4 regions of the Enterobacter chinensis genome follow, and region 3 is predicted to be linked to each of the others. Evidence: predicted binding sites of a transcription regulator. Region 3 holds the regulator's gene; each other region holds the start of a gene.
What was found. The regulator CRP, encoded in region 3, controls carbon source genes, mostly activating them, when cyclic AMP is high. The targets are predictions, from matches to a motif close to ATGTGANNNNNNTCACAT.

Region 1 (7,188 bases), on a different contig from region 3:
CTTCGCGCGCAGCGGGTCGCCCGGCATCAATACGACGTCAGCGAAATCACCCATTTCTGCATTAATGTGAGGAGTTGCCATCTTCAGTTCCTTTTACATTGTTGTTTTTGCCGGGTGGCGGCTACGCCTGACCCGGCCTACAAAACCGTAGGCCCGGTAAGCGAAGCGCCACCGGGCAATGACCTCAGAACATGGCCTTGCCATATTCCATGTCAGACGTACCAAAGTATTTCGCGATAGTCTGGCCGATGTCCGCGAAGGTTTCACGGTGACCCAGCGAGCCCGGTTTCACTTTCGGGCCGTACACCAGCACCGGAATGTGCTCACGGGTGTGGTCGGTACCGGTCCAGGTTGGGTCACAGCCGTGGTCCGCGGTCAGGATCAGAATGTCATCTTCACCCACCAGCTCCATCAGCTCTGGCAGACGGCGGTCAAACAGTTCCAGACCGGCCGCATAGCCCGCGACGTCGCGACGGTGGCCCCAGGAGGAGTCGAAGTCCACGAAGTTGGTGAAGACAATGGTCTTGTCGCCCGCTTCTTTCATCTCTTTGATGGTGGCATCGAACAGCGCATCCAGACCGGTGGCTTTCACTTTTTTGGTGATGCCGCAGTTAGCGTAGATATCCGCGATTTTGCCCACGGAAACCACGTGACCGTCTTTCTCTTCAACCAGCTTCTGCAGCACGGTAGGTGCCGGCGGCTCAACGGCCAGGTCGTGACGGTTACCGGTACGCTGGAAGTTACCCGCTTTGTCGCCGATAAATGGACGCGCGATAACGCGGCCAATGTTGTAGCCGCCTTCGGTCAGCTCTTCACGGGCGATTTCGCACAGTTCGTAGAGTTTATCCAGGCCGTAAGTCTCTTCGTGGCAGGCAATCTGGAACACGGAGTCAGCAGAGGTGTAGAAAATCGGCTTGCCGGTTTTCATGTGCTCTTCGCCGAGCTCATCCAGAATCACGGTACCGGAAGAGTGGCAGTTACCGAGGTAACCCGGCAGGTTGGCACGCTTAACCAGCTTATCCAGCAGCTCCTGCGGGAAGCTGTTCTGGTGATCGGAGAAGTAGCCCCAGTCGAACAGTACCGGCACACCAGCGATTTCCCAGTGGCCTGACGGAGTGTCTTTACCGGATGAGAGCTCGTGAGCCCAGCCGTAGGCACCCACCACTTCCGCGTTGCCGTCCATACCGGCTGCAATTTTACCGGTAGAACCTTCATGCGCTTTCACCAGACCGAGGCGGGTCAGGTTGGGTAGAGTCAGAGGGCCTTTACGACCGTTGTCCGCTTCGCCTTTCGCACAGGCTTCTGCGATGTGACCCATGGTATCGGAACCCACGTCACCAAAACGTTCTGCATCTTCGGTTGCGCCGATGCCGAATGAGTCCAGCACCATAATAAATGCACGTTTCATAATTGTTCTCCGTACGTAGTGCTTCAAAAATTATCGATCAGATCAGTATACCGCTATTCGGTGATACGGCGATAGACAGTCGGTGTGGTTTCCGGCGCTTTATCATCAAGCGCAATGGCCGCTTTCACCGCTTTCGCCGCTTCCTGCCAGCTGGCTTCGTCTTTAGCGTGGATCACCGCCAGCGGACGCTGACCGTCAACGCTGTCGCCCAGACGGGCCATATCGGTAAAGCCGACGCTGTAATCAATGGTGTCTGACGCCTGACGACGGCCGCCGCCCATCGAGACCACCGCCATGCCGAGGGCACGGGTGTCCATCGCGGAGACAAAACCTTCGCTATCGGCATACACCGCTTTGCTGAGCGTCGCGGTCGGCAGATATTTCGCATAATTTTCGACGAAATCGGTCGGGCCTTTCTGCGCCGCAACCATACGGCCAAAGATTTCCGCCGCTTTGCCGTTGTCCAGCACGGCCTGCAGTTTCGCACGGGCGTCAGCGTCGTCTTTGGCAAGCTTGCCGGAGATTAACATCTCAACGCACAGCGCCATGGTAACGTCGAACAGACGCGGGTTACGGTATTCACCTGTGAGGAACTGTACCGCCTCACGCACTTCAACCGCGTTACCGGCGCTGGAGGCCAGCACCTGGTTCATGTCGGTGAGCAATGCGGTGGTGCGCACGCCCGCGCCGTTGGAGACGCCAACGATCGCTTCGGCAAGCGCAGCAGAAAGTTCATAGGTCGGCATAAACGCGCCGCTGCCCACCTTCACGTCCATCACCAGCGCGTCCAGCCCTTCTGCCAGTTTCTTCGCCAGGATAGAGGCAGTGATCAGCGGGATGGAGTCAACGGTTGCGGTGATATCGCGGGTCGCGTAGAAACGCTTGTCTGCCGGAGCAAGAGAGCTGGTCTGGCCGATAATCGCCACACCAACATCTTTAATAATGTCGCGGAAGCGGTTGTCATCCGGGAAGATATCGAAGCCCGGAATGGCTTCCAGTTTGTCGAGCGTACCGCCGGTGTGGCCCAGGCCGCGCCCGGAGATCATCGGGATGTAACCGCCACAGGCTGCCACCATTGGGCCAAGCATCAGAGACGTCACGTCGCCCACGCCGCCGGTGGAGTGTTTATCCACAATCGGGCCGTTAAGGTTGAGGCTCTTCCAGTCCAGAACGGTTCCTGAATCTCGCATCGCCATGGTCAGCGACACGCGCTCAGGCATCGACATATCGTGGAAGAAAATGGTCATCGCCAGAGCCGCAATTTGCCCTTCTGAGACGGTGTTATCACGAATGCCGTTGATGAAGAAGCGGATCTCTTCGTCGCTTAATGCATGACCATCACGTTTTTTACGAATAATTTCTTGTGCGAGAAACACGGTAACCTCCATGCGGAATCGGGGGAGTTGTGGCGGGTGGCACTACGCTTACCCGCCCTACGATCCGGTAGGCCGGGTAAGCGTAGCGCCACCCGGCAATTCAAACTTAGTAGCTGCTTGCGCTCTTACCGTCGCCGTGACCCAGCGCTTTCAGCAGGCTGGCCAGCAGGCTGGATGCGCCAAAGCGGTAGTGACGGGAATCCGCCCAGTCGGCACCAAACAGTTCGTCGGCAATAGCCAGGAACTGCTGCGCGTCTTCAGCGGTACGCACGCCACCCGCAGGTTTGAAACCAACCGTTTTGGACACGCCCATATCACGAATGACTTCCATCATGATGCGCGCGCTTTCCGGGGTCGCATTCACCGGCACTTTACCGGTAGAGGTTTTAATGAAATCCGCACCGGCTTTGATGGAGATTTCAGACGCCTTACGAATCAGCGCCTCTTCTTTCAGCTCGCCGGTTTCGATGATCACTTTCAGCAGCACGTTTGCCGCCGCGCAGGCGTCTTTACAGGCTTTCACCAGGTCAAAACCAACCTGCTCGTTGCCAGCGATCAGCGCGCGGTACGGGAATACCACGTCCACTTCGTCTGCACCGTAAGCAATCGCCGCGCGGGTTTCCGCCAGCGCAATCTCGATATCGTCGTTGCCGTGCGGGAAGTTAGTCACGGTTGCAATGCGTACCTCCGGGGTGCCCTGCTCTTTCAGAGTTTTACGGGCAATCGGGATAAAACGCGGGTAGATACAGATGGCGGCGGTGTTACCGACGGGCGTTTTCGCCTGATGGCACAGGGCGATGACTTTTTCATTGGTGTCGTCATCGTTCAGGGTAGTCAGGTCCATCAGTTTCAACGCGCGCAGGCTGCTTGCAGTTAAATCGGTCATAACATTCTCCAACGGCAGTGCCGTATCAATTTTACCTTGCGGGTCTGTGAGTATTCTAACATCCACCCGCATACACACTTCGACATTCATCACAGTTAATGAAAACTGCATACAAATTTGCATTACTGTAATGCGATCTTCTTCAAACTTTAGAGCGCAAATCGCCGACTAAAGCAGCGATTACCCCTGTCGGATCAAAAGCCCCGACAGGCTGCCTTCCTACAATCCGTTCATCATCCGCAGAACAATCAAGGAAGCGAACATGCCCCACTCCAGCCCCGAAGCCCTGCAACAACGTTGCCAGCACATTGTGACAAGCCCGGTGTTAACCCCGGAACAAAAACGTCATTTTCTGGCGCTGGAAGCGGAAAACAATCTGCCTTATCCGGCCCTTCCTGAGGCTGCACGTGCCGCGCTGGACGAGGGATTTATCTGCGACATGTTCGAAGGCCACGCGCCCTACAAACCTCGTTACGTTCTGCCGGATTACGCAAAATTTCTGGCTAACGGTTCAGAATGGCTGGAGCTGGAAGGCGCTAAAGATCTGGATGATGCCCTCTCGCTGTTAACCATTCTGTACCATCATGTTCCGTCCGTCACATCGATGCCGGTCTATCTCGGTCATCTTGATTCTCTACTGCAACCGTATGTTAGAATTCTAACACAAGAAGAGATCGATAGCCGAGTAAAACGTTTCTGGCGCTATCTCGACCGTACGCTGCCGGATGCTTTTATGCATGCCAATATTGGGCCGGAAGATACCCCCATCACGCGCGCAATATTGCGCGCAGATGCAGAGCTGAAGCAGGTCGCACCGAATCTAACTTTTATTTACGATCCCGAAATCACACCGGAAGATTTGCTGCTTGAGGTGGCCAAAAACATATGCGAATGCAGCAAACCGCATATTTCTAATGGCCCGATGAATGATAAAATTTTCACAAAAGGGCGTTATGGCGTGGTGAGTTGTTACAACTCCCTGCCGCTGGCAGGCGGTGGCAGCACCCTGGTGCGCCTTAACCTTAAAGCCATTGCCGAACACAGCACTTCCATCGACGACTTCTTCACCCGCACGCTTCCGTACTACTGCCAACAGCAAATTGCCATCATCGATGCCCGCTGTGATTTTCTGTATCAACAATCCTGCTTCTTTGAGAATAGCTTCCTGGTAAAAGAGGGGCTGATTGATGCCGATCGGTTTGTGCCGATGTTTGGCCTGTACGGCCTGGCGGAAGCGGTAAACGCGCTCTGTGCGAAAGCAGGAATAGCGGGACGCTACGGTAAAGATGAGCAGGCCAACGCGCTGGGCTATCGCATCAGCGAAGAGCTTGCGGCGTTTGTCGAAAACACGCCAGTGAAGCACGGCTGGAAGCATCGCGCGATGCTCCACGCGCAGTCGGGGATCAGCTCTGATTCGGGTACCACGCCGGGCGCGCGTCTGCCCTACGGCGACGAGCCGGATCCGATAAGCCACCTGCTGGCCGTGGCCCCTCACCATAAGCACTACACTTCCGGCATAAGCGACATATTGACGCTTGATGAGACGGTAAAACGCAATCCCCAGGCGGTGGTACAGCTTTGCCTTGGCGCCTTCAGGGCGGGTATGCGGGAATTTACGGCCAACGTAGCAGGTAACGATCTGGTCCGCGTGACCGGGTATATGGTGCGATTATCGGATCTGGAAAAATACCGGGAAGCGGGTTCGAGAACTAACACCACGTGGCTGGGTGAAGAGGCCGCACGCAATACCCGTATTCTGGAACGTCAGCCGCGCGTGATAAGCCATGAACAGCAGATGCGCTTTAGTTAGTCAGGTCATTCCTTTTTCCTGCGTGGACGGGCCGGGCAGCCGCCTGGCGCTGTTCCTGCAGGGCTGCAACCTGCGCTGTAAAACCTGCCACAACCCGTGGACGATCGGCCGTTGCAACGACTGCGGGGAGTGCGTGATCCACTGCCCGCACGACGCGCTGATCATTCAGGCCGGATGCGTCTGGTGGCAGGAAAGTCATTGTCAGCAGTGCGATACCTGTCTGCACCTGTGCCAGCAGCAGGCAACGCCTATGGCGCACCGCTTCAGCGTGGAAGAGATCCTTGCGCAGATCCGCAAAGCAGCGCCATTTATTGAAGGGATCACCGTAAGCGGTGGTGAAGCCACAACGCAACTGCCGTTTTTGATTGCCCTGTTCGCGGCGATCAAAGCGGATCCCGCCCTGCGTCATCTGACCTGCCTGGTCGACAGCAATGGTCTGTTAAGCGAAACCGGCTGGCAAAAGCTGCTGCCGGTACTGGATGGCGCGATGCTGGATCTGAAGGCATGGGGGAACGAGCATCATCGTTTCCTCACCGGACGTGAAAACCCGCAGATTAAGCAGAGCATCCGCTGGCTGGCAGCTCGTCACCGTTTGACGGAACTCCGCTTGCTGGTCATTCCGGAGCAGTGTGATTATCTGGAGCACCTCAAACCGCTGACGACGTTTATCCGCGGGCTTGGAAATGTGCCGGTGCGCATCAACGCGTTTCATGCGCATGGCGTTTACGGTGAGGCGGCATCATGGCGCAGCGCCACGCCAGAGGACGTTGAACCGCTGGCCCGGGCGCTGGAAAAACAGAAGATAACGGTGATCCGTCCGGGGCTTTACCTATAGCGTGATGCCAAATATCGAACGGGTATTCTCCAGCAGCGCATCGGCAATGACCTCTTCAGGCTCTTTTCGCAGTTCACACAGGGAGGTAAACACGCGCGCCGCCTGCTCCGGGCGATTCGGCTGCCCCTGAAAACCATTCAGCGGCATATCCGGCGCGTCGGTTTCCAGCAGCAGCGCCGACAGCGGTAGCTGTGCCATTACGTCCCGGGTTTTACTGGCTCGCGGGTAGGTGATAGTTCCACCAACGCCGATTTTATAGCCCAGTTCAATAAAACGCTGCGCCTGCTGCAGGCTGCCGGAGAAGCCGTGCACCACGCCTTTACGCGGCAGTTCGATGCGCTTCAGGTGCATAGCCAGCTTATCGTGCGTGCGTCTTGAGTGGAGTATCACTGGCAGATCGTGACGCTTCGCCAGCCTGAGCTGCGCGTCAAGGATCGTCTGCTGGCGCTCAAACTGCGGATCCTCACGGTAAAGATCGAGGCCGATCTCACCGATGGCGATAAGTTTGTCTCCTGCGGTCTGCAGTACCTCATCGAGCTTCTCAACATGCTCATCAAGATGCCGCTCAATTACAATCGGATGCAGGCCGATCGCGGCATAGAGCGCGGAGTGCCGCCTGGAAAGCGCCAGCACGCGGGAAAAATAAGCCGCTTCAACTGACGGCACAATGATGGCCTGAACGCCTGCTTCAGCCGCTTTCGCAATGCTTTGCTCTTCATCCCCCGTAAACGGCGGGAAATCAAAGTGGCAGTGGGTATCGATAAAGCGGTGCGTCACGCCAGATCCTCATTATCTAATAAAGCGTCATTCGCCTGCGGGATGTCCACTAGCGGCATCGTCAGGGCGTCGTTGGCGACAATCGCAGGCGGCATA
Region 2 (7,188 bases), on a different contig from region 3:
ACGACGGGATACAACAACGTTGTTACGCTTCTGGTCCAGCTTGATTACTTTGAACTCAAGCTCTTTGCCTTCGAGGTGCAGGGTGTCACGGACTGGACGAACGTCTACCAGTGAACCTGGCAGGAACGCACGAATACCATTCAGCTCAACAGTGAAGCCGCCTTTAACTTTGCCGTTGATAACACCGACTACAGTTTCAGCTTCTTCGTAAGCTTTTTCCAGCGTGATCCAAGCTTCGTGACGCTTAGCTTTCTCACGGGACAGCAGGGTTTCACCGAAGCCGTCTTCCACTGCATCCAGAGCAACGTCAACTTCGTCACCAACCTGGATTTCCAGCTCGCCCTGGGCGTTTTTGAACTGCTCTGCCGGAATGGCGGACTCAGATTTCAGACCGGCGTCAACCAGTACTACGTCTTTGTCGATAGCAACAACAACACCACGAACGATGGAACCCGGACGGGTTTCGATTGTTTTTAAGGATTCTTCAAATAGTTGAGCAAAAGATTCAGTCATGTTTAATCTTCAGGTTAATATAACGTCCACCTGGCTCCGTGCCGGATGGGGTTGTTTCACATACCCGCCGTCAATCCATTGCAGCGGGGGTACTACTAAATCGGTCGCGATTACGCGAGTGCCAGTTTCTGGCGCGCATATTGTAGCGCTTTTTCAATCACTTGCTCAATAGTTAAACTGGTTGAATCCAGAACTAATGCATCTTCTGCAGGAACAAGTGGGGCGACGGCGCGGTTACGATCGCGGTCATCGCGCTCTTTTATCTCGGATAAAAGGCGATCAAAGTTAACACTAAACCCCTTTTCCTGCAACTGAAGCATGCGGCGTTGAGCACGTTCTTCCGAAGAGGCGTCAAGGAAAATTTTCACAGGCGCATCAGGGAATACCACGGTTCCCATATCACGTCCGTCAGCAATCAGACCCGGGGCGTCACGGAAAGCTCGCTGACGACGTAACAGCGCCTCGCGAACGCGCGGGAAGGCCGCCACCTGGGAGGCTGCATTAGCCACTTCCTGAGTACGGATTTCGCCGCTCACGTCTTCCCCTTCAAGGATGACTTCCAGGTTGCCATCGGTCGAAACGAAACGCACATCCAGATGCGCAGCCAGCGGAACCAGCGCTTCTTCAGAGGCCACATCCACATGATGATGCAGCGCAGCCAGAGCCAGCACGCGATAGATTGCTCCCGAATCTAAAAGATGCCATTGCAATGCTTCCGCCATCGCTTTGCACAGAGTACCTTTCCCTGCGCCACTAGGCCCATCAATGGTGATTACCGGGGCAACTGCCGTCATCTTTTTCTCCTTAAATAAGGCATACCGTTTACATGAACGCCGCGCATTATACGCGCCAACGTGCGCAACTGTTACCTTTGCGTGCAAATTACGGAATGATTGAAGCAGAGTGTAGAAGAAATGAGCGGAGGTGTTCGTAATGAAGCGTAAGCAAATGCCGCATCGGGTGATGCGGCAACACGAGATCAGGCCAGAGTACTAATGCGTGCCAGCTGTTCGAAGTAGTCCGGGAACGTTTTCGCCGTACATTTCGGATCAAGAATAGTGACAGGGGTGTCTGACAGCGCCACCAACGAGAAGCACATCGCCATACGGTGATCGTTGTAGGTTCCGATTTCCGCAAACTGTAGTTTTGCCGGAGGGGTCACACGAATGTAGTCTTCGCCCTCTTCCACCTCAGCACCGACTTTACGCAGCTCTGTCGCCATCGCGAACAGACGGTCAGTCTCTTTTACGCGCCAGTTGTAGATATTACGCAGCGTGGTGGTGCCTTTGGCAAACAGCGCCGCCGTGGCAATGGTCATCGCCGCGTCCGGGATATGGTTCATGTCCATATCGATGGCATTCAGCTCGCCGTGGGTGCAGGAGATGAAGTCATCGCCCCAGGTAACAATGGCGCCCATTTTTTCCAGCACGTCCGCAAAACGGATGTCGCCCTGCACGCTGTTACGGCCAATGCCGGTCACTTTTACCGTGCCACCTTTAATTGCACCAGCGGCGAGAAAATAGGACGCGGATGAAGCATCACCTTCAACAAGATAGTTGCCCGGAGACTGGTACTGCTGGGCACCGCGAACAACGAAGCGCTGATAAGAGTGGTTTTCAACCTCGACACCGAAGGTTTTCATCAGGTGCAGCGTGATATCAATGTACGGTTTGGAGACCAGGTCACCTTTAATAGCGATCACCGTATCCTGCGGTGCCAGCGGTGCGGTCATCAGCAGCGCCGTCAGGAACTGGCTGGACACACTGCCATCCACCTCAACGTTACCGCCGGTAAAGCCCCCGCGCAGACGCAGTGGCGGATAATTTTCCTGCTCCAGATACTCAATCTGTGCGCCACCCTGACGAAGGGCATCCACCAGATGGCCAATCGGACGCTCTTTCATGCGAGGCTCGCCGGTCAGCACGATGTTGTTGCTACCCAGACACAGGGCTGCCGCCAGCGGGCGCATCGCCGTACCGGCGTTACCCAGAAATAGCTCAAGCTCTTCACCCGCGTGCAGCGCGCCGCCATTGCCGGTCACTTCGCAGCGGGTACGATCGTCGGAGAGAGTGTAATGAACACCCAACGCTTTCAGCGCATTGAGCATATGGCGCACGTCATCGCTGTCCAGCAGGTTTGTAAGGACGGTGGTGCCGTTTGCCAGAGCTGCCAGCAGCAGAGCGCGGTTCGAGACACTTTTTGAACCAGGCAGATTGATGGTGCCATCTACCCGCGCGATAGGTTGTAACGTCAGGGATTCCATGAAACTTAACTCTCAACTCAACATAATAAAAACCCCGCAGCAGCGCTGCGGGGGTGAAAACAGCGCAATTAACCGTGGCGACGTTCGAAATCGATCATGAAATCCGTCAGGGCTTTAACGCCTTCCAGCGGCATCGCATTATAGATAGAAGCACGCATGCCACCAACGACACGGTGGCCTTTCAGCGCATGCAGGCCTGCCGCGAAGGACTCTTCCAGGAACACTTTGTCCAGATTGCTGTCCGCCAGCTGGAACGGCACGTTCATGCGAGAACGGTTAGCTTTCGCCACATCGTTGCGGTAGAAATCGCTCTTGTCGATCACGCCATACAGCAGTTCGGCTTTCTGCTGATTAATTTTGTCCATCTGCGCCACGCCGCCGTTTTGCTTCAGCCATTTGAAGACCAGGCCGGAAAGATACCAGGCAAATGTTGGTGGGGTGTTGAACATGGAATCGTTATCGTTCAGGACGGTGTAATCGAGAATCGACGGGCAGGATTTATGCGCTTTACCCAGCAGGTCTTCACGTACGATAACAATCGTCAGGCCAGCAGGACCGATATTTTTCTGTGCGCCAGCGTAAATCACACCATAACGGCTGACATCCAGCGGTGTGGAAAGGATGGTCGAAGAGAGATCCGCGGTAACCACCACGTTATCACCAAAGTTTGGCTCTTCGTGGATAGCGATGCCGTCGATGGTTTCGTTCGGGCAGTAGTGCAGATAAGCCGCATCACGGGAAAGTTTCCACTCACTCATCGGCGTTACGGCACGCAGACCGTCAACGGTCACTTTGGCATCGATAACATTCGGCGTGCAGTATTTGTGCGCTTCTTTTACCGCACTGGCCGCCCAGTAGCCCGCATCAACGTAATCAGCGGTGGTTTTGTCACCCAGCAGATTGAGTGGGATGCCAGCAAACTGACCGCGTCCACCGCCGTGACAGAACAATACTTTGTAGTTCGAGGGGATATTCAGCAGATCGCGAAAATCCTTTTCTGCCTCTTCCGCCACCTGAATAAACTCTTTACCCCGGTGGCTGATTTCCATCACCGACGTACCGAGACCATTCCAGTCACAAAGTTCCTGTTGAGCCTGTTTAAGCACGTCTGCCGGTAACATCGCCGGACCTGAACTGAAATTAAAGACTTGAGCCATTTCCCCTCACCACGCTAAAAGCCATAAGTTATAACTGTGGATATCGGTTTTATCATTCAGTGACACGCGCCGCAATGTCTAAAACTTATGACCCGTGAAATGTGCCCTGCGTCACACAAAACAATCTGCCGCCTCGCTAAGACAAAACCGACAAAATGGCTGTCAGGTGATGCGTTTAGCCCGGCTAACCTTCGTCCATTCCGGATTTGCACAGCGAGGGCATAATTGACGATCCCCTGGCAGCATCGCAACTACGTGGCTGCATCTCACGCAGGCATACTCGCCCGCTTCGGGTACGGTTCTGAAACGCTCGACCAACATATCTGGCAGGATACAAAGCCCAGGCTTCACCTCGTCGTCAGAATAGTAATAGACGCTGATCTGCCCGTTGGTTTCCATTATCGCCAGACGCACCTGCCCGAGCTGTTCAACGCTATTCAGGCGTAGCTCCATAAAGAACTCAAACTCGGTCATATTGGCGCTCTGAACATTTTCCCAGGCCAGCTGTCCGTCCTCGACGATAACGACCGGCTTCCCTTCAAGCAGATCTTCCAGCTTTTCGCTTTTCGACATCAGCCACATCACAAGGCGGTAAAGTAGCGCAAGTGAGACAAAGACGATAAATACCGGCACCATCGGCACATCATCATAAAAGGCGACGTCCCCCGCCGCTGAACCCAGCGTCAGGATGATCAACACCTCAAAGAGCGACATCTGTCGTACGCCACGACGCCCCGTTATCTTGAGAAACAGAAAGACCAGGACGAAGGTATACAGACTGCGCAGAGCGACTTCGCCTAAAAACTCAGGTGGGACTTTATCAAATGCCATCCGCTGGAGATCAAACGCTTTCATTTTTCTATGCCTTAACAGTAGGTTACTGAATGTAAGCATAGCTCAGGCTTTTATTTTCGCCGAAGATAGCACCTGTCACGCAAAACCCGTATCATTGCGCGCTTTACGTACGATAAAAGTGAACGCCATGACTCAAACGTTTATCCCCGGCAAAGACGCCGCTCTGGAAGATTCCATCGCTCGCTTCCAGCAGAAACTGACCGACCTGGGTTTTAACATCGAAGAAGCCTCCTGGCTCAATCCGGTGCCTCATGTCTGGTCCGTGCATATTCGCGATAAAGACTGTGCCCTGTGCTTTACCAACGGTAAAGGCGCGACAAAAAAAGCGGCACTGGCCTCTGCGCTGGGTGAGTACTTTGAGCGTCTGTCCACCAACTATTTCTTCGCTGACTTCTGGCTGGGCGAGACTATCGCTAACGGCCCGTTCGTTCACTATCCAAATGAAAAATGGTTCCCGCTGACCGAAGACGACGAACTGCCGGAAGGTATTCTCGACGCGCGCCTGCGTGCCTTCTACGATCCAGACAGCGAACTGACCGCCAGCATGCTGATCGATCTGCAGTCCGGTAACGAAGATCGCGGTATTTGCGCCCTGCCGTTTACCCGTCAGTCTGATGAGCAGACCGTCTATATTCCGATGAACATCGTCGGCAACCTGTATGTGTCCAACGGCATGTCCGCCGGTAACACCCGCAATGAAGCCCGCGTGCAGGGTCTGTCTGAAGTCTTCGAACGCCACATTAAAAACCGCATTATTGCCGAATCCATCAGCCTGCCTGAAATTCCGGCAGACGTGCTGGCGCGTTATCCGGGCGTGGTGGAATCCATCGCCAAACTGGAAGCAGAAGGTTTCCCAATCTTTGCCTATGACGGCTCGCTGGGCGGTAAATATCCGGTTATCTGCGTTGTGCTGTTTAACCCGGCCAACGGCACCTGTTTCGCCTCCTTCGGCGCGCACCCGGACTTCGGCGTGGCGCTGGAGCGTACCGTTACCGAGCTGCTGCAGGGCCGTAGCCTGAAAGATCTCGACGTCTTCACCCCGCCAACGTTCGACGATGAAGAAGTGGCCGAGCATACCAACCTCGAAACCCACTTCATCGACTCCAGCGGTTTGATCTCCTGGGATATGTTCAAACAGGACGCCGACTATCCGTTTGTGGACTGGAGCTTTGCCGGTACCACGGAAGAAGAGTTCGCTACGCTGATGGCTATTTTCAAAGCCGAAGACCAGGACGTCTATATCGCCGACTACGAGCACCTTGGCGTCTACGCGTGCCGCATTATTGTTCCTGGCATGTCCGACATCTACCCGGCTGAAGATCTGTGGCTGGCGAATAACAGCATGGGCGCGCATCTGCGTGAAACGCTGCTGGCTCTCCCAGGCAGTGAATGGGAGAAAGAAGATTATCTGAACCTGATCGCCCAGCTGGACGAGGAAGGCCACGATGACTTCACACGCGTACGTGAACTGCTGGGTCTGGCGACCGGTAAAGACAACGGCTGGTATACCCTGCGTATCGGTGAGCTGAAAGCGATGCTGGCCCTGGCGGGTGGCGACCTGGATCAGGCCCTGGCTTGGACCGAGTGGACCATGGAGTTCAATCAGTCAGTTTTCTCTGCCGAGCGCACCAATTATTACCGCTGCCTGCAAACGCTGTTGCTGCTGGCACAGGAAGACGATCGCGAGCCGCTGCAATATCTGAATGCTTTCGTGCGTATGTACGGTGCAGAGGCCGTGGAAGCAGCTAGCGCGGCCCTGAGTGGCGAAGAGCCATTCTATGGTCTGCAGGCTGTTGATAGCGATCTGAAAGCCTTCCCTGCCCATCAGTCACTGTTGAAGGCCTACGAAAAGCTGCAGAAAGCGAAAACCGCTTACTGGTCAAAATAAGCGCACATAACATTACCAGCAGTAGGCGTATTCAATCGTCTGGGCTATATTACGGGGCAATTTCATTGCCCCGTTTTTTATTTTCTTCGGCAATGACTGTTGATTGTAATAATAAAGTTAAACATGGGTAAATATAATAATATTTACCTGAGCTTTACTGTTACTATTTATGGTAAATACTCCATATTAATTAACTGTTTCAGAGGTGGCTGAACGAAAAAATTCAACTCTTTTCATAACTTTTAAAATTTATTTTTTTACGGATAATCAAATACTTACTCCGCATTTGTTGTAAAACCATACATACTGCGGGCCTATAAGCCAGGCGAGATATGATCTATATCAATTTCTCTTCTATAATGCTTTGTTAGTATCTCGTCGCCGACTTAATAAAGAGAGAGTTAGTGTGAAAGCTGACAACCCTTTTGATCTTTTACTCCCCGCTGCGATGGCCAAAGTTGCCGAAGAAGCGGGTGTCTATAAAGCAACGAAACACCCGATGAAGACGTTCT
Region 3 (7,188 bases):
TGCGGGTCATGGCCCATGTTTGGCGCACCGCCGAAGCCGGAAAGACGACCGCGCGTCACGGTTGAGGAGTTGGCGTAACCGTCAACCTGCAGCGTAGAGCCGATGAACATATCCACCGCGTACTGGCCTGCCAGCTGGCAGAAGGCGCGGTTGGAGCGCATAGAGCCGTCGGCACCGGTAAAGAACACGTCCGGACGGGCGCGGATGTACTCTTCCATCCCCAGCTCGCCGCCGAAGCAGTGCACGCTTTCTACCCACCCGCTTTCAATGGCCGGGATCAGCGTCGGATGCGGGTTCAGCGTCCAGTGCTTACAGATTTTGCCCTTCAGGCCGAGCTGTTCGCCGTAGGTAGGCAGCAGCAGCTCAATCGCCGCGGTGTTAAAGCCGATCCCATGGTTCAGGGACTGCACCTGGTGTTCTGCGTAGATGCCCTTGATAGCCATCATCGCCATCAGGATATGTTCCTGCTTGATCAGGCGCGGGTCGCGGGTGAACAGCGGTTCGATAAAGAACGGTTTGTCCGCCACCACCACGTAGTCGATCCAGGAGCCAGGTATATCGACGCGCGGCAGGTCGCACTCGTCGTCCACCAGCTCGTTCACCTGCGCGATGACGATCCCGTCGTGGAACGCGGCAGCCTCGACCAGCGCCGGGGTATCTTCGGTGCTCGCTCCGGTGTAGAGGTTGCCTTTGCGGTCGGCTTTAAAACCGGCAATCAGCGCCACGTTTGGCGAAAGGTCGACGTAGAGGCGTGAGTAAAGTTCGATGTAGGTGTGAATCGCACCGATTTCGAGCTGACCGTCTTCCAGCAGCTGCGAAATACGAAGGCTCTGCGTCCCGGAGAAAGAGAAGTCCAGCTTGCGGGCGATGCCTTTCTCAAAGATATCCAGATGCTCGCTGCGGCCGACGCTCGGCATGATCATATGCAGGTCGTGGACAATTTGCGGGTTCACTTCAGCGAGGGAGCGGGAAAGGAAATCTGCCTGCTTCTGGTTGTTGCCTTCCAGAACGACTTTGTCGCCCGGTGCGATCAGCTTCTCCAGCATGGCGACAAGATCGCCGGTCGGCAGTACCTTGCCCTGCACCGGTACGGACGCCAGACGACGTGCTTTTTCGCTACGTCGGGTGTTCCATTGCCGGGTGGGTGTTTGCCCAGATAACATTATTAACCTCCTGATTCAGCTAATCATTTTGATTTGCTTAACGTTGAGTAAAGTGTGCGCTCTGGTGAGAAAGGCATCAATTAAGCGTAGAGCGGAATCATTAGCCTGAGAGTAATAATCAAGGTAAAGATTTGTGATCGGGATCAGTTCATGTTTCGGAAAACCAGGCTAAACGGGGTACAATTCGGAAAGTATCGTTAATTTCCGACAAGAATCAGCATCGCGCTTATGACCCAAATCATTCCATCAGACTTCGACATTGCAGCCGAAGACAGCACTGAGTTCGTGCCTATGCGCGGCGTCGCCAATCGCCATTTGCAGACCATGCTGCCGCGACTGATCCGCCGCAAGGTTCAGTTCACCCCGCACTGGCAACGCCTTGACCTGCCAGACGGTGACTTTCTGGATCTCGCCTGGAGCGAAGAACCGGAGCAGGCCCGCCATAAGCCGCGTCTGGTGGTCTTTCACGGCCTGGAAGGCAGCCTGCACAGCCCCTATGCGCATGGGTTAATTGAGGCGGCAAAAGCCCGCGGCTGGCTCGGCGTGGTGATGCATTTTCGTGGCTGTAGCGGCGAACCCAATCGTCAGAAACGCATCTATCACTCGGGTGAAACCGAAGACGGAACGTGGTTTTTACACTGGCTGCGTGAAAACTTTGGCACAGTTCCCACCGCTGCCGTGGGCTATTCGCTGGGCGGAAATATGCTGGCCTGTCTGCTGGCGAAAGAGGGTGAAAGCGTACCGCTGGATGCCGCAGTGATTGTCTCCGCGCCGTTTATGCTGGAGCAGTGCAGCTACCACATGGAGAAAGGCTTTTCCCGCGTCTATCAGCGCTACTTGCTCAACCTGCTGAAGGCCAACGCGGCGCGTAAGCTGAAGGCCTACCCGGATACCCTGCCGGTCAGCCTGCGCCAGCTGAAAAAAGTGCGCCGTATTCGCGAGTTCGACGATCTGATCACCGCGAAAATTCACGGCTTCGCCGATGCGATTGACTATTATCGTCAGTGCAGCGCCATGCCGCTGCTCAGCAAGATCGCGCAGCCGACGCTCATCATTCATGCCAAAGATGACCCTTTTATGGATCATCACTCGATCCCCGCTCAGGAATTCCTGCCCGACAACGTTCACTATCAGTTGACGGAGCACGGCGGCCACGTCGGGTTTATCGGCGGTACGCTGCGTCGCCCGAAAATGTGGCTTGAGACGCGTATTCCTGACTGGCTAACCCCTTATCTGGACGGTGCAAAATGATTATTCCCTGGCAGGATCTGGCTCCCGAAACGCTCGATAATCTGATTGAAAGCTTTGTATTACGCGAAGGCACCGATTATGGTGAACAGGAACGCTCGCTTGAGCAAAAGGTCAACGATGTAAAGCGCCAGCTGAAAAGCGGCGACGTATTGCTGGTGTGGTCAGAACTGCATGAGACGGTCAATATCATGCCCCGCAACGCGTTTCACGGCTGATCTTCCAACCTTTTCAGTCAGGGAGTTGCTATGTCTGCCAGACATCCGGTTATTGCCGTTACGGGGTCGAGTGGTGCGGGAACCACCACCACCAGCCTCGCATTTCGCAAGATTTTCGCCCAGCTGAATCTCCGTGCGGCGGAGGTCGAAGGCGATAGCTTTCACCGCTACACACGTCCGGAGATGGACATGGCCATCCGTAAGGCGCGCGATCTGGGTAAACACATCAGCTACTTCGGCCCGGAAGCCAATGACTTCGGCCTGCTGGAACAAACCTTTCTGGAATACGGTAAGAGCGGCAAAGGGCAGTCCCGCAAGTATCTGCATACCTATGATGAAGCCGTGCCCTGGAATCAGGTGCCGGGCACCTTCACCCCCTGGCAGCCGCTGCCGGAACCCACCGATGTGCTGTTTTACGAAGGATTACACGGCGGCGTGGTCACGCCTCAACACGACGTGGCGCGTCACGTGGATCTGCTGGTCGGGGTGGTCCCTATCGTTAACCTGGAGTGGATCCAGAAGCTGACGCGTGACATGAGCGAGCGCGGCCACTCGCGCGAGGCGGTGATGGATTCCGTCGTTCGTTCAATGGAAGACTACATCAATTACTTAACGCCGCAATTCTCCCGCACGCACATTAACTTCCAGCGCGTGCCGACGGTGGACACCTCCAACCCGTTCGCCGCCAAAACGATACCGTCCCTGGATGAGAGCTTTGTGGTGATCCATTTCCGCAATCTTGAAGGTATCGATTACCCCTGGCTGCTGGCGATGCTGCAGGGCTCATTTATTTCGCACATGAATACGTTGGTAGTGCCGGGCGGGAAAATGGTGCTGGCGATGGAATTAATCATGACGCCGCTGGTGGAGCGGTTGATGGAAGGGAAGCAGATCGCATAATCAGTTTTGCCCGGTGGCGCTGCGCTTACCGGGCCAACAATCCGTAGGGCGGGTAAGCGCAGCGCCACCCGCCAAAAGATTAAGCCTCGATCACTTCATACGAATGGGTAATTTTTACCGCTTTCTCCAGCATTAACGCCACAGAGCAGTACTTCTCCGCAGACAGGTCCACCGCACGCGAGACCGCCGCGTCTTTCAGTTCTTTACCGGTGACAACAAAGTGCAGATTAATGTGGGTGAACAGGCGTGGCGCCTCTTCGCGACGTTCTGAGGTGAGTTTAACCTCGCAATCTGTCACGTCATGACGACCTTTTTGCAAAATCGACACTACGTCAATCGCACTGCATCCACCTGCTGCCATCAGCACCATTTCCATTGGGCTTGGTGCTTTGTCGCCGGAGTTACCATCCATCAAAATCTGGTGTCCTGACGCGGACTCGCCCAGGAACGTTAAACCTTCAACCCACTTCACGCGCGCTTGCATATTTTTGAACTCCAACGTTGCATTTTTGGTGACAGATTACGCGTGTGTTACATTTCTCGCAATGGAAGGCGACCTGCATCATGCTGAAGCGAGACACCAGGAGACACGCGGCGAAAGCTATGCTAAAACACTCAGGATGCTACAGTAATACATTGACGTTACACGTGTATGCAGAGGACATCAAACTTTACTGGCTGCGAAACGTTACGGTAGCCGACTTCCCAGGGTATGGGTAAGAATTCGATTGCAACCCCAGAGTCCGGATGCATCTGATGACTCTGGTGACAGCTTATAACAGAGGATAACAGCGCATGGTGCTTGGCAAACCGCAAACAGACCCGACTCTCGAATGGTTCTTGTCTCATTGCCACATTCATAAGTACCCATCGAAGAGCACGCTGATTCACCAGGGTGAAAAAGCGGAAACGTTGTATTACATCGTTAAAGGCTCGGTGGCAGTGCTGATCAAAGATGAAGAAGGGAAAGAAATGATCCTTTCTTATCTGAACCAGGGCGATTTCATCGGTGAACTGGGCCTGTTTGAAGAGGGCCAGGAACGTAGCGCCTGGGTTCGTGCAAAGACAGCATGTGAAGTGGCTGAAATTTCTTACAAGAAGTTCCGTCAGCTGATTCAGGTTAACCCTGACATCCTGATGCGTCTTTCTTCCCAGATGGCGCGCCGTCTGCAGGTCACCTCAGAGAAAGTGGGTAACCTCGCCTTCCTGGACGTGACCGGCCGTATTGCGCAGACCCTGCTGAACCTGGCGAAACAGCCAGACGCAATGACCCACCCGGACGGCATGCAAATTAAAATTACCCGTCAGGAAATTGGTCAGATCGTTGGTTGTTCCCGTGAGACAGTAGGCCGTATCCTGAAAATGCTGGAAGATCAAAACCTGATCTCCGCCCACGGTAAAACCATCGTGGTCTACGGAACGCGTTAATTCCGCTTAAACGGCGTGCCACCACAAGGTGTCACGCCGTTTTTGTCTCTACTCCCCATGTGGCGCAGGCTGATCTATCACCCGGAAGTTAACTACGCACTGCGACAAACGCTGGTGTTATGTCTTCCTGTGGCCGTAGGCCTGATCCTCGGACATCTTCAGCAAGGCCTGCTGTTTTCTCTCGTCCCTGCCTGCTGCAACATTGCCGGTCTGGACACGCCGCATAAGCGCTTTTTCAAACGCCTGATTATTGGCGGCTGCCTGTTTGCGGGCTGTAGCCTCGCCGTACAGCTTCTGCTTGCCCGGGATATTCCGCTGCCGCTGATTCTGACCGTGCTGGCCATGACCCTCGGCGTCACGGCCGAAATCAGCTCGCTGCATGCCCGCCTGCTTCCCGCCTCATTGATTGCGGCCATTTTCACGCTTAGCCTCGCCGGAAATATGCCGGTGTGGGAGCCGCTGCTGATCTACGCCCTGGGAACGCTGTGGTACGGGCTGTTTAACTGGTTTTGGTTCTGGCTGTGGCGCGAACAGCCGCTGCGTGAATCCCTGAGCCTGCTCTATGTGCAGCTGGCGGATTACTGCGAAGCCAAATACACCCTGCTCACCCAGCATACCGATCCGGAAAAATCCTTGCCGCCGCTGCTGACGCGCCAGCAAAAGGTGGTGGATCTGATAAGCCAGTGCTATCAGCAGCTGCATATGCTCGCCGCCAACAAGAACCACGAATACAAACGGCTGCTGCGCACCTTCCAGGTTGGGCTGGATCTGCAGGAGCATATCTCCGTTAGCCTTCACCACCCGCAAGAGGTGCAAAAGCTGGTCGAGCGCAGCCACGCCGAAGCGGTGATCCGCTGGAACGCGCAGACCGTGTCGGCGCGCCTGCGGGTCCTGGCTGACGATATTCTCTACCACCGCTACCCCACGCGCTTTAACATGGAAAAACAGCTCGGCGCACTGGAGAAAATCGCGCGCCAGCATCCGGATAACCCGGTCGGCCAGTTTGCCGCCTGGCACTTCAGCCGCATCGCCCGCGTGCTGCGTACACAGCGCCCGCTTTACCCCCGCGATCTGATGGCGGATAAGCAAAAGCGGCTTCCGTTATTGCCCGCGCTCAGAAGCTATCTTTCTCTTAAATCTTCCGCTCTGCGCAACGCCGCCAGAATTAGCGTTATGCTCAGTACCGCCAGCCTGATGGGCATGGCGCTGCATCTGCCAAAACCCTACTGGATCTTAATGACCGTGCTGTTTGTCACCCAGAACGGTTACGGCGCTACGCGGGTGCGTATTCTGCATCGGGCCGGCGGAACGATGGCGGGGCTGATTATTGCGGGCGTGACGCTGCACTTCCACGTGCCGGAAGGTTATACCCTGGCAGGGATGCTGGCGATTACGCTGGTAAGCTACCTGATTATCCGCAAAAACTACGGCTGGGCGATGGTGGGCTTCACGGTGACGGCGGTATACACACTGCAGCTGCTCACGCTCAATGGCGAACAGTTTATTGTCGCCAGGCTGATTGATACCCTGATCGGCTGCCTGATTGCCTTTGGCGGCATGGTCTGGCTGTGGCCGCAGTGGCAAAGCGGGCTGCTCAGGCAGAACGCTCACGACGCGCTGGAGGCCGACCAGCAGGCCATTCGCCTGATCCTGAGCGACGACCCGCAGCCCTCCCCGCTGGCTTATCAGCGGATGAAGGTCAACCAGGCGCACAACGCCCTGTTCAACTCGCTCAACCAGGCAATGCAGGAGCCGGGCTTTAACTCGCACTATCTGGCGGACATGAAGCTCTGGGTGACCCACAGCCAGTTTATCGTCGAGCATATTAACGCCATGACGACGCTGGCGCGCGAGCACACGATGCTGACGCCAGACCTGGCGCAACGTTACCTGCAGTCGTGTGAGATTGCGTTGCAGCGCTGTCAGCAGCGTCTGGAATATGACTCGCCGGGTGAGTCGGGAGATTCGAATATTCTGGAAGCGCCGGAGACGTTAACCCACGGGCCTATGAGCACCCTGGAGCAACATTTACAGCGCATTCTGGGGCATCTGAACACCATGCACACCATTTCGTCGGTGGCATGGCGTCAGCGTCCGCATCACGGGATTTGGCTAACCCGCCGGTTGAAGCGAACCGAGTATTAGCCTTTAACGATCTTCGCGACCGCCGCGGCAAAGCGGGTTAATCCTTCTTCAATGTCTTTGTCTTCCACCACCAGCGATGGCGCAAA
Region 4 (7,188 bases), on a different contig from region 3:
GCCACATGGGGTGAGTTCAGGGAGAACATCCACACTGGCCGGCAGGTTCATACACTCCCCCACCACATCCAGCGTCTGTTCTGCACGCAGGAACGGACTCACCAGAACGCGTTCGATGTCCACTTTTTGACCGTTAAGCCAGGTCGCCATCTGACGAGATTCGTCGCAGCCACAGACGGTCAAAGGACGTACTGAGTCACTGGCGGCATCGAGTGCCGCGTCGCCGTGACGCATGATAAAAACTTGCATATTGCACCGCTTTTGTTAACCAGAATCACCGGCGTTAACTACCCGCTATAAATACTGAGAGGTAGAAAACCCGATGGTCGGGCATTGTGCCTGATCCATTCGGTGAATGAAACGCTGTTTTTTACCTCAATGGCGTAAGTATAGTCAATCTCTGTTTACAAAATCGCCAGAACAGGTTCATTCACTTCAGGATTTACCCTTCTTTGACCTCAGCTTACGAGGACAGTTTCCCTTGCAGGCCAAAATGTCTGGCCCCGTTCCGCCATCTGCAATAATTCGTCACACGGTGTAAACCGGGGACCATATTGCGAAGCCAGACGTTGCAGGATAGCAACCACTTCACCCGCGCCGAGCGTATCCATGTAACGGAACGGACCGCCAAGGAATGGCGGGAAACCAATGCCAAATACCGCGCCGATGTCACCATCGCGCGCGCTCTTGATCACCTGCTCACCAAAGCAGCGCGCCGCTTCATTGAGCATCATCATCACACAGCGTTCAGCACACTGGACGGCGGACAGTTTTCCCTGACCGGTGGTCGAAATAAGTCCATAAACCGAAGGGTCGACCTGTTTCCTGCTTTTACGCCCTTTCGCGCCGTAAAGATAGAAACCGCGTTCATTTTTTCTTCCTTTGCGATCGTCCTTCAAAATTGCAGAAACAATGTTTGCAGGTGGGCTAAAACGATCGCCATATGCAGCTTCCAGCACTGGTATAATTTTAGTGCCGGTATCTATTCCCACCTCATCCAAAAGTTGGATTGGGCCAACGGGGAAACCAAACTTTACCAGCGCCTCGTCGACGTGCTCTATCTTCTCGCCTTCCGTCAGCAGCCGCATGGCTTCATTAATATAGGGTGCCAGAATGCGGTTGACGTAAAAGCCGGCTTTGTCCGCCACCACGATCGGCGTCTTGCCCTGCATTTTAGCCAGCTTCACTACGGTGGCGATGGTTTGCGGGCTGGTCGTGGCATGTGGGATCACCTCCACCAGCGGCATTTTTTCAACCGGACTGAAAAAGTGCAGGCCTATCACCTGCTCCGGACGCACGGCGTTAGCCGCAATATCGCCAATCGGTAATGACGACGTGTTTGAGGCAAAAATGGTATGCGGCGCGCAATGTTGCTCAACGTCAGCGACCATCTGCTGCTTCAGCGCCAGGTCTTCAAACACGGCTTCAATCACCAGATCGCGATGCGCAAAACCGCTATAATCCGTCGTGCCGGAGATCATCGCCAGGGTCTTATCGCGCTCGCTTGCTCTGATATGGCGGCGTTTAACCTTTTGATCAAGGTTCTGCCAACTGTACTGCAGCGCATGGTTGATCCCTTTCGCAGCGATGTCTTTGATCCGTATAGGCAATTTACCTTTGCTTGCAGTAACAAATGAAATGCCTCCGCCCATGAGTCCCCCACCCAGCACGCCAATAGCACGCAGCGGCGCAGGCTGCGCCTCGCTACCGGGATCTTTTTTCACGTCAGTGCTGGCGAAGAAGATGCTGCGCAGCGCCTGCGACTGGGGCGTCATCGCCAGTTCGCCAAAGGCTTTAGCCTCCGCGGCATAGCCGCTGCTGCTTCCCTGGGACAACCCGGTTTCAATAACCTCCAGGATCCGCTTTGCCGCCGGGTAGTTGCCTTTGGTTTTTTGTTCGGTCTTTTTGCCCACCATGTTGAACAGGAGCGTTCTCCCCAGCGGACCGGCCAGCACGCGCTCGCGTACCGGCAAAGGACGCTTTGCCTGACGTCCTTTCAGCGCAAGCTCAACGGCGGCCTCCAGCAAAATGGAATGCGGTACGACGTCATCGACCAGACCTACCTTCTGCGCCTGGCGGGCACGCAGCTGTTTACCGGTTAAGATCATCTCCAGCGCCGTGCTGACGCCTACCAGGCGCGGCAGACGTTGCGTTCCGCCGGAGCCAGGCAGCAAGCCGAGCTGCACTTCAGGCAGTCCTAAAACGGTTTTTGCATCGTCAGTGCAGATGCGGCTATGACAGGCCAGTGCCAGCTCCAGTCCCCCGCCCAGGCAAGCGCCGTGGATCGCTGCGACGACCGGGATCGGCAGGCCGCTAATCTCCGCCATTACCTGCTGGCCCTGACGTGCCAGTTCTTCAGCTTCCAGAGCGCTTTGCGCCCGGGCAATCATGTTGATATCGGCCCCGGCAATAAAGTTGTCCGGCTTGGCAGAGATAAACACCAGACCGCGGATAGCCTTGTTTTCGCGGATCTGCTTTAGCATTGCGCGCACCTGAACACCAAACTCGGCTTTCAGGGTATTCATCTTTTCACCAGGAACATCAATGGTTATCACGGCGACGTTATCGAGGCGAACCGTCAGATTAAAGGCAGATGTCATTTCCATTATTCAGCCTCCAGAACCATTGCTGCACCCAGTCCACCCGCCGCACAGGCGGTGACGAGACCAAAACCACCGCCACGGCGGCGTAGCTCGTGTAATGTTTGCGTAATCATCCTCGCCCCTGTCGCCGCAAATGGATGACCATAGGCGATGGAGCCCCCCAGCACGTTAAATTTACTCTGATCCACTTCGCCTGTGGCATGCGCGCGGCCCAGCACATCGCGCGCAAAACGCTCGCTTGCCAGCAGCTGTACGTTAGCCAGGGTTTGCGCGGCGAACGCTTCGTGCATATCAATCAGGGTTAAATCAGCCAGCGTCAGCCCCGCGCGATCCAGCGCCAGCGGCGTGGACCAGGCCGGACCTAACAGCATGTCCTGCCAGACATCAATGGCGGTAAAAGCATAGCTGCGTAAATAGCCCAGCGAAGTGATGCCCAGCTCTTTTGCGCGGGATTCGGTCATCAGGATCACAGCGGCAGCCCCATCCGTCAGTGGCGTACTGTTAGCCGCCGTCACCGTGCCATGTTTACGGTCAAACGCAGGGCGCAGTTTTGCGTAATCCGCCAGCGTCGAGGTGCCGCGAATATTGTTATCTTCCGCGAGCGGTTCGCGGTAGGGCGGAATATAGGCAGTCATGACTTCATCGGACAGCTTGCCTTCCGACCAGGCTTTTGCCGCAAGCTGATGTGAACGATGCGCCAGGGCATCTTGCTGTTCACGGGTAATGCCGTACGTTTTTGCCATCTGCTCAGCGGTATCTCCCATGCGCAGGCCGGTAGAGTATTCCGCTACGGCAGGTGGCACAGGCATGAGGTCGCGCAGGCGTAAGCGCGAGAAGAGTTTGAGTTTCTGACCCGTCGTGCGGGCTTTGTTGGCATCCACCAGGATGCGCGCCAGCTTTTTACTGACCCCAATCGGCAGTACCGAAGAGGAGTCCGCCCCACCTGCAATCCCGGCGCGGATCGTGCCCGCCATCAGGCTTTCGGCAACGTTAGCAACGGCCTGGAAACTTGTCGCACAGGCGCGGCTAACGCTGTAGGCATCGGTATGAACGTTCATCCCGGTACCGAGTACAATTTCCCGCGCAATATTGGGGGCTTCCGGCATCTGCACGACCTGGCCGAAAACCAGCTGCTCGATAACTTCAGGCGGAATTTCGCTGCGAGCCAGCATCTCTCCCACTACCATTTTCCCCAGGTCGACAGCCGGTATGCCATGAAACGCCGTTGCCTGACGCGCAAATGGCGTGCGCAATCCGCTGACGATGGCAATGCGATCGCCCTGACGGGTAATAAGCGGTAATGCCTGACTCATAACACTCCCCTGTAAAAATTATCTCAAACATAAAGTGGTCTGACCTGATAATAGTCTTAACCATTTTTTTACATTCAGCCAATCGGGGAAACGAAAAAGTGCGAGCTAAGACACAGAGAAGAAAAAGAAAATGCCCCGAGGTAAAAGCAAAACGGTAACCCATAGGTTACCGTTTTTAGTGTTTGCCCCCTCTCCCGTGGGAGAGGGCTGGGGGTGAGGGCATCAGGCCGCAGAGATTAACGCAGGCCTAACTGGAAAATCAGCGTTTCGGCTTCGCAGGCGAAGACAAAATCGATGTCCAGCTGCACGCCACCGTCCACCTCGGTGAAGGTAGATTTGATTTCGCACGGTTCGGATTCAACATCGCGCGCACGCTTGCTCAGCGCGGTCAGGGTCTCTTCCGCTTCGGCACGGTTGGTGAATACACGGCTGTAAGAGGCGGTGCAATCGGTGTTGTCCATGATGGTCCCAACATCCATACAGCAGCAAACCGGGGTTTCATCAGCACTGCATTTACTCATAGCTCAATTTCCTCTGTATTCGCGCAGCGCGCGAGATAAACACGATGCTGATATTTTACGCCCCGGCGCTGGCTCTCTCCAGCCGTTAATGGCGTAAAAGCGGATAAGTGACCAATATCACACTAAAAAATGATCTAAAACAAAAACCACCCTTTTGGGTGAGTCGCGATGGTCACAATTTTGCCAACCAGATCTCGTTTCACGAAACATGTTTGAAAATATTAACAAACAAACTTGCAACATTCTAGCTGGTCAGACCTATACTCACGCCACTGGTCTGATTTGTATGTCATACCTCAGACCCTACACTTCGCGCTCCTGTTACGGTATGTAACAATTATTGAATAAAAATAACTCAATGAGGTTATGGTCATGAGCCAGAAAACCCTGTTCAACAAAACTGCGCTGGCAGTCGCAGTGGCAATCGTGTCAACTTCCGCCTGGTCAGCGGGCTTTCAGTTAAACGAATTTTCTTCCTCTGGCCTTGGCCGTGCGTATTCCGGGGAAGGTGCGATTGCAGATGATGCGGGTAACGCGAGTCGTAACCCTGCGCTGATCATGATGTTTGATCGTCCGACCTTCTCTGCTGGTGCTATTTTTGTCGATCCCGGCGTTGATATTTCAGGTCGTTCTCCGACAGGCGCCAGCCTGAAAGCGGATAACATCGCGCCAACGGCATGGGTGCCAAACATGCACTTCGTCGCGCCAATCAACGATCAGTTTGGCTGGGGGGCCTCCGTCACCTCTAACTACGGTTTAGCGACTGAGTTTAGCGACAACTACGCCGCTGGGGCGTTTGGCGGTAAAACCGACCTGGAAACCCTGAACCTGAACCTGAGCGGTGCTTACCGTCTGGACAATCACTGGAGCTTTGGCGTTGGCTTTGACGCTGTGTATGCCAAAGCGAAGATCGAACGCTACGCGGGCGACCTGGGCAAAATCGTGGCTGGCTCAGGCGCACTGCCACCGGCACTGGCGCAGCGAGTGGCGGGAATTCCGGCAGACACCCAGATTGCGTATCTGAAGGGTGACGAGTGGGGCTTTGGCTGGAACGCCGGTATCTTGTATGAACTCGATAAAAACAACCGTTACGGTTTTACTTACCGTTCCGAAGTGAAAATCGACTTTGATGGCGACTATAAGAGCAGCCTGCCTTCCGCTTATAACCAAATCCTCGGCAACTTCGGTCTACCTATGGGTACCAACGGCCGTACCACCGGCGGTTCTCTGAGCCTGCACCTGCCAGAAATGTGGGAACTGTCAGGTTATAACAAAGTGGCGCCGCAGTGGGCAGTTCACTATAGCCTGACCTATACCAGCTGGAGTCAGTTCCAGGAGCTGAAAGCAACCAACAGCAAGGGCGACACGCTCTTCTATAAAGATGAAAGCTTCCGCGACGCTTACCGCATCGCGCTGGGTACGACCTACTATATGGATGACAACTGGACGTTCCGTACCGGTATTGCCTTCGATGACAGCCCGGTCCCAGCAGACAAGCGTTCCATCTCAATTCCGGATCAGGACCGCTTCTGGCTGAGCGCAGGTGCGACCTATGCCTTCAACAAAGATGCCTCGGTTGATGCCGGTATCTCTTATATGCATGGTCAAAAAGTTAACTTCAAGGAAGGTCCGTATGAGTTCTCTTCCGAAGGTAAAGCCTGGCTGTATGGCATGAACTTCAACTACGCGTTCTAATCGCGCTTGAAGCAAAAAAGGTGAGCATTGCTCACCTTTTTATTTACTGCGAATCGATATCTTTTAGTTCGTTTTCGATAGCCTTCGCGTTTGGATTCTCTTCCGGCTTCAGCTTACCGCCGTTGGCAATAAAGTCATGATTCTGGAAGTACGCTTCACGCACCATAATGTACGGATCTGAAGACTGACGCAGCAGGCCATCAGAGTCGAGCAGTTGCGCGCGCGTTTCAATCCCTTCTACCGTCCATTTACCAATCGACAGCGGCCAGGTCAGCCACGACAGGACCGGATACAGCGTATCCACCATATCGCCGCCCTCATCACGGATCGTAAAGCTACCGTAGAACGGTAACTGCACGTAAGGGCCATATCCGACGCCATAATGTCCCAGCGTGCTGCCGAAACGGTGCGGCTGTTCACGCTGCAGTTTCTGGTTAGCCATGCCGGCAACATCAATAAAGCCCCCCATACCCAATATGGAGTTGAGGAAGAAGCGGGTAAAGTGCACCATCCCCTGATACGGGTCACCCTGCAGGAAGTAGTTCACCATTACCGCAGGCTCTTCGAGGTTGCTGGTAAAGTTACTTAATCCGTTACGCGCAGGTTGGGGAACGTAATCACGCCATGCTACAGCCACCGGACGAACCACATACGGGTCCAGCACGTTGTAGTTGAAGCTATACATTGAACGGTTAAATCCTTCGAGAGGATCGGAGCGTCCCGTTTGCTCCCCGGAGCTGGCGCAGCCCACAAGCATCGTCGCGCCCAGCGCAAGCGCCGACAGCCGAAGTTTCATAAATATCTCCCTGTTCAGTATGGCTATCGTTGATTGCCATCCGTAACGGAGCCGTTGACGCTCCGTCTGTAAACGTGCAAGCGATTGTAACAGCACGTTTACCGATGTCTATGAGCACAATTACGGGCAGTAACCACCGTGACTCTGATCTCAGCATAGCCTGGCTTTTGGAATTCGTTTCGCTGGCAATTTTATAATGTCTTTGAAAGAGATGTATCACCTTTGTTGTCATTCCCGCCAATTTAAGACCATCCCCACAG

Region 1: a site for CRP is predicted at 3,801-3,818, ahead of deoC (deoxyribose-phosphate aldolase). Genes of this name have one in related genera too.
Region 2: a site for CRP is predicted at 4,033-4,050, ahead of serC (3-phosphoserine/phosphohydroxythreonine transaminase). Genes of this name have one in related genera too.
Region 4: a site for CRP is predicted at 4,543-4,560, ahead of PYW49_RS13755 (YfcZ/YiiS family protein). Genes of this name have one in related genera too.

The regions. Positions count from the first base shown of each region.
Region 1 covers NZ_JARDVI010000005.1:237,172-244,359, forward strand. Annotated here, with positions in the region: gene deoD (purine-nucleoside phosphorylase) at 1-81, opposite strand, end outside; gene deoB (phosphopentomutase) at 185-1,408, opposite strand; gene deoA (thymidine phosphorylase) at 1,462-2,784, opposite strand; gene deoC (deoxyribose-phosphate aldolase) at 2,891-3,670, opposite strand; gene PYW49_RS16205 (YjjI family glycine radical enzyme) at 3,933-5,480, shown strand; gene PYW49_RS16210 (YjjW family glycine radical enzyme activase) at 5,455-6,315, shown strand; gene PYW49_RS16215 (TatD family hydrolase) at 6,310-7,092, opposite strand; gene PYW49_RS16220 (patatin-like phospholipase family protein) at 7,089-7,188, opposite strand, start outside.
Region 2 covers NZ_JARDVI010000002.1:201,809-208,996, forward strand. Annotated here, with positions in the region: gene rpsA (30S ribosomal protein S1) at 1-513, opposite strand, end outside; gene cmk ((d)CMP kinase) at 624-1,307, opposite strand; gene aroA (3-phosphoshikimate 1-carboxyvinyltransferase) at 1,493-2,776, opposite strand; gene serC (3-phosphoserine/phosphohydroxythreonine transaminase) at 2,845-3,933, opposite strand; gene PYW49_RS05935 (DUF421 domain-containing protein) at 4,096-4,788, opposite strand; gene ycaO (30S ribosomal protein S12 methylthiotransferase accessory factor YcaO) at 4,916-6,676, shown strand; gene focA (formate transporter FocA) at 7,083-7,188, shown strand, end outside.
Region 3 covers NZ_JARDVI010000008.1:46,056-53,243, forward strand. Annotated here, with positions in the region: gene mdcA (malonate decarboxylase subunit alpha) at 1-1,163, opposite strand, end outside; gene PYW49_RS20905 (hydrolase) at 1,392-2,414, shown strand; gene PYW49_RS20910 (YheU family protein) at 2,411-2,629, shown strand; gene PYW49_RS20915 (phosphoribulokinase) at 2,660-3,529, shown strand; gene PYW49_RS20920 (OsmC family protein) at 3,609-4,013, opposite strand; gene crp (cAMP-activated global transcriptional regulator CRP) at 4,325-4,957, shown strand; gene PYW49_RS20930 (YccS/YhfK family putative transporter) at 5,015-7,102, shown strand; gene argD (bifunctional acetylornithine/succinyldiaminopimelate transaminase) at 7,099-7,188, opposite strand, start outside.
Region 4 covers NZ_JARDVI010000004.1:215,019-222,206, reverse strand. Annotated here, with positions in the region: gene sixA (phosphohistidine phosphatase SixA) at 1-249, opposite strand, end outside; gene fadJ (fatty acid oxidation complex subunit alpha FadJ) at 459-2,606, opposite strand; gene fadI (acetyl-CoA C-acyltransferase FadI) at 2,606-3,916, opposite strand; gene PYW49_RS13755 (YfcZ/YiiS family protein) at 4,153-4,437, opposite strand; gene fadL (long-chain fatty acid transporter FadL) at 4,810-6,132, shown strand; gene mlaA (phospholipid-binding lipoprotein MlaA) at 6,176-6,928, opposite strand.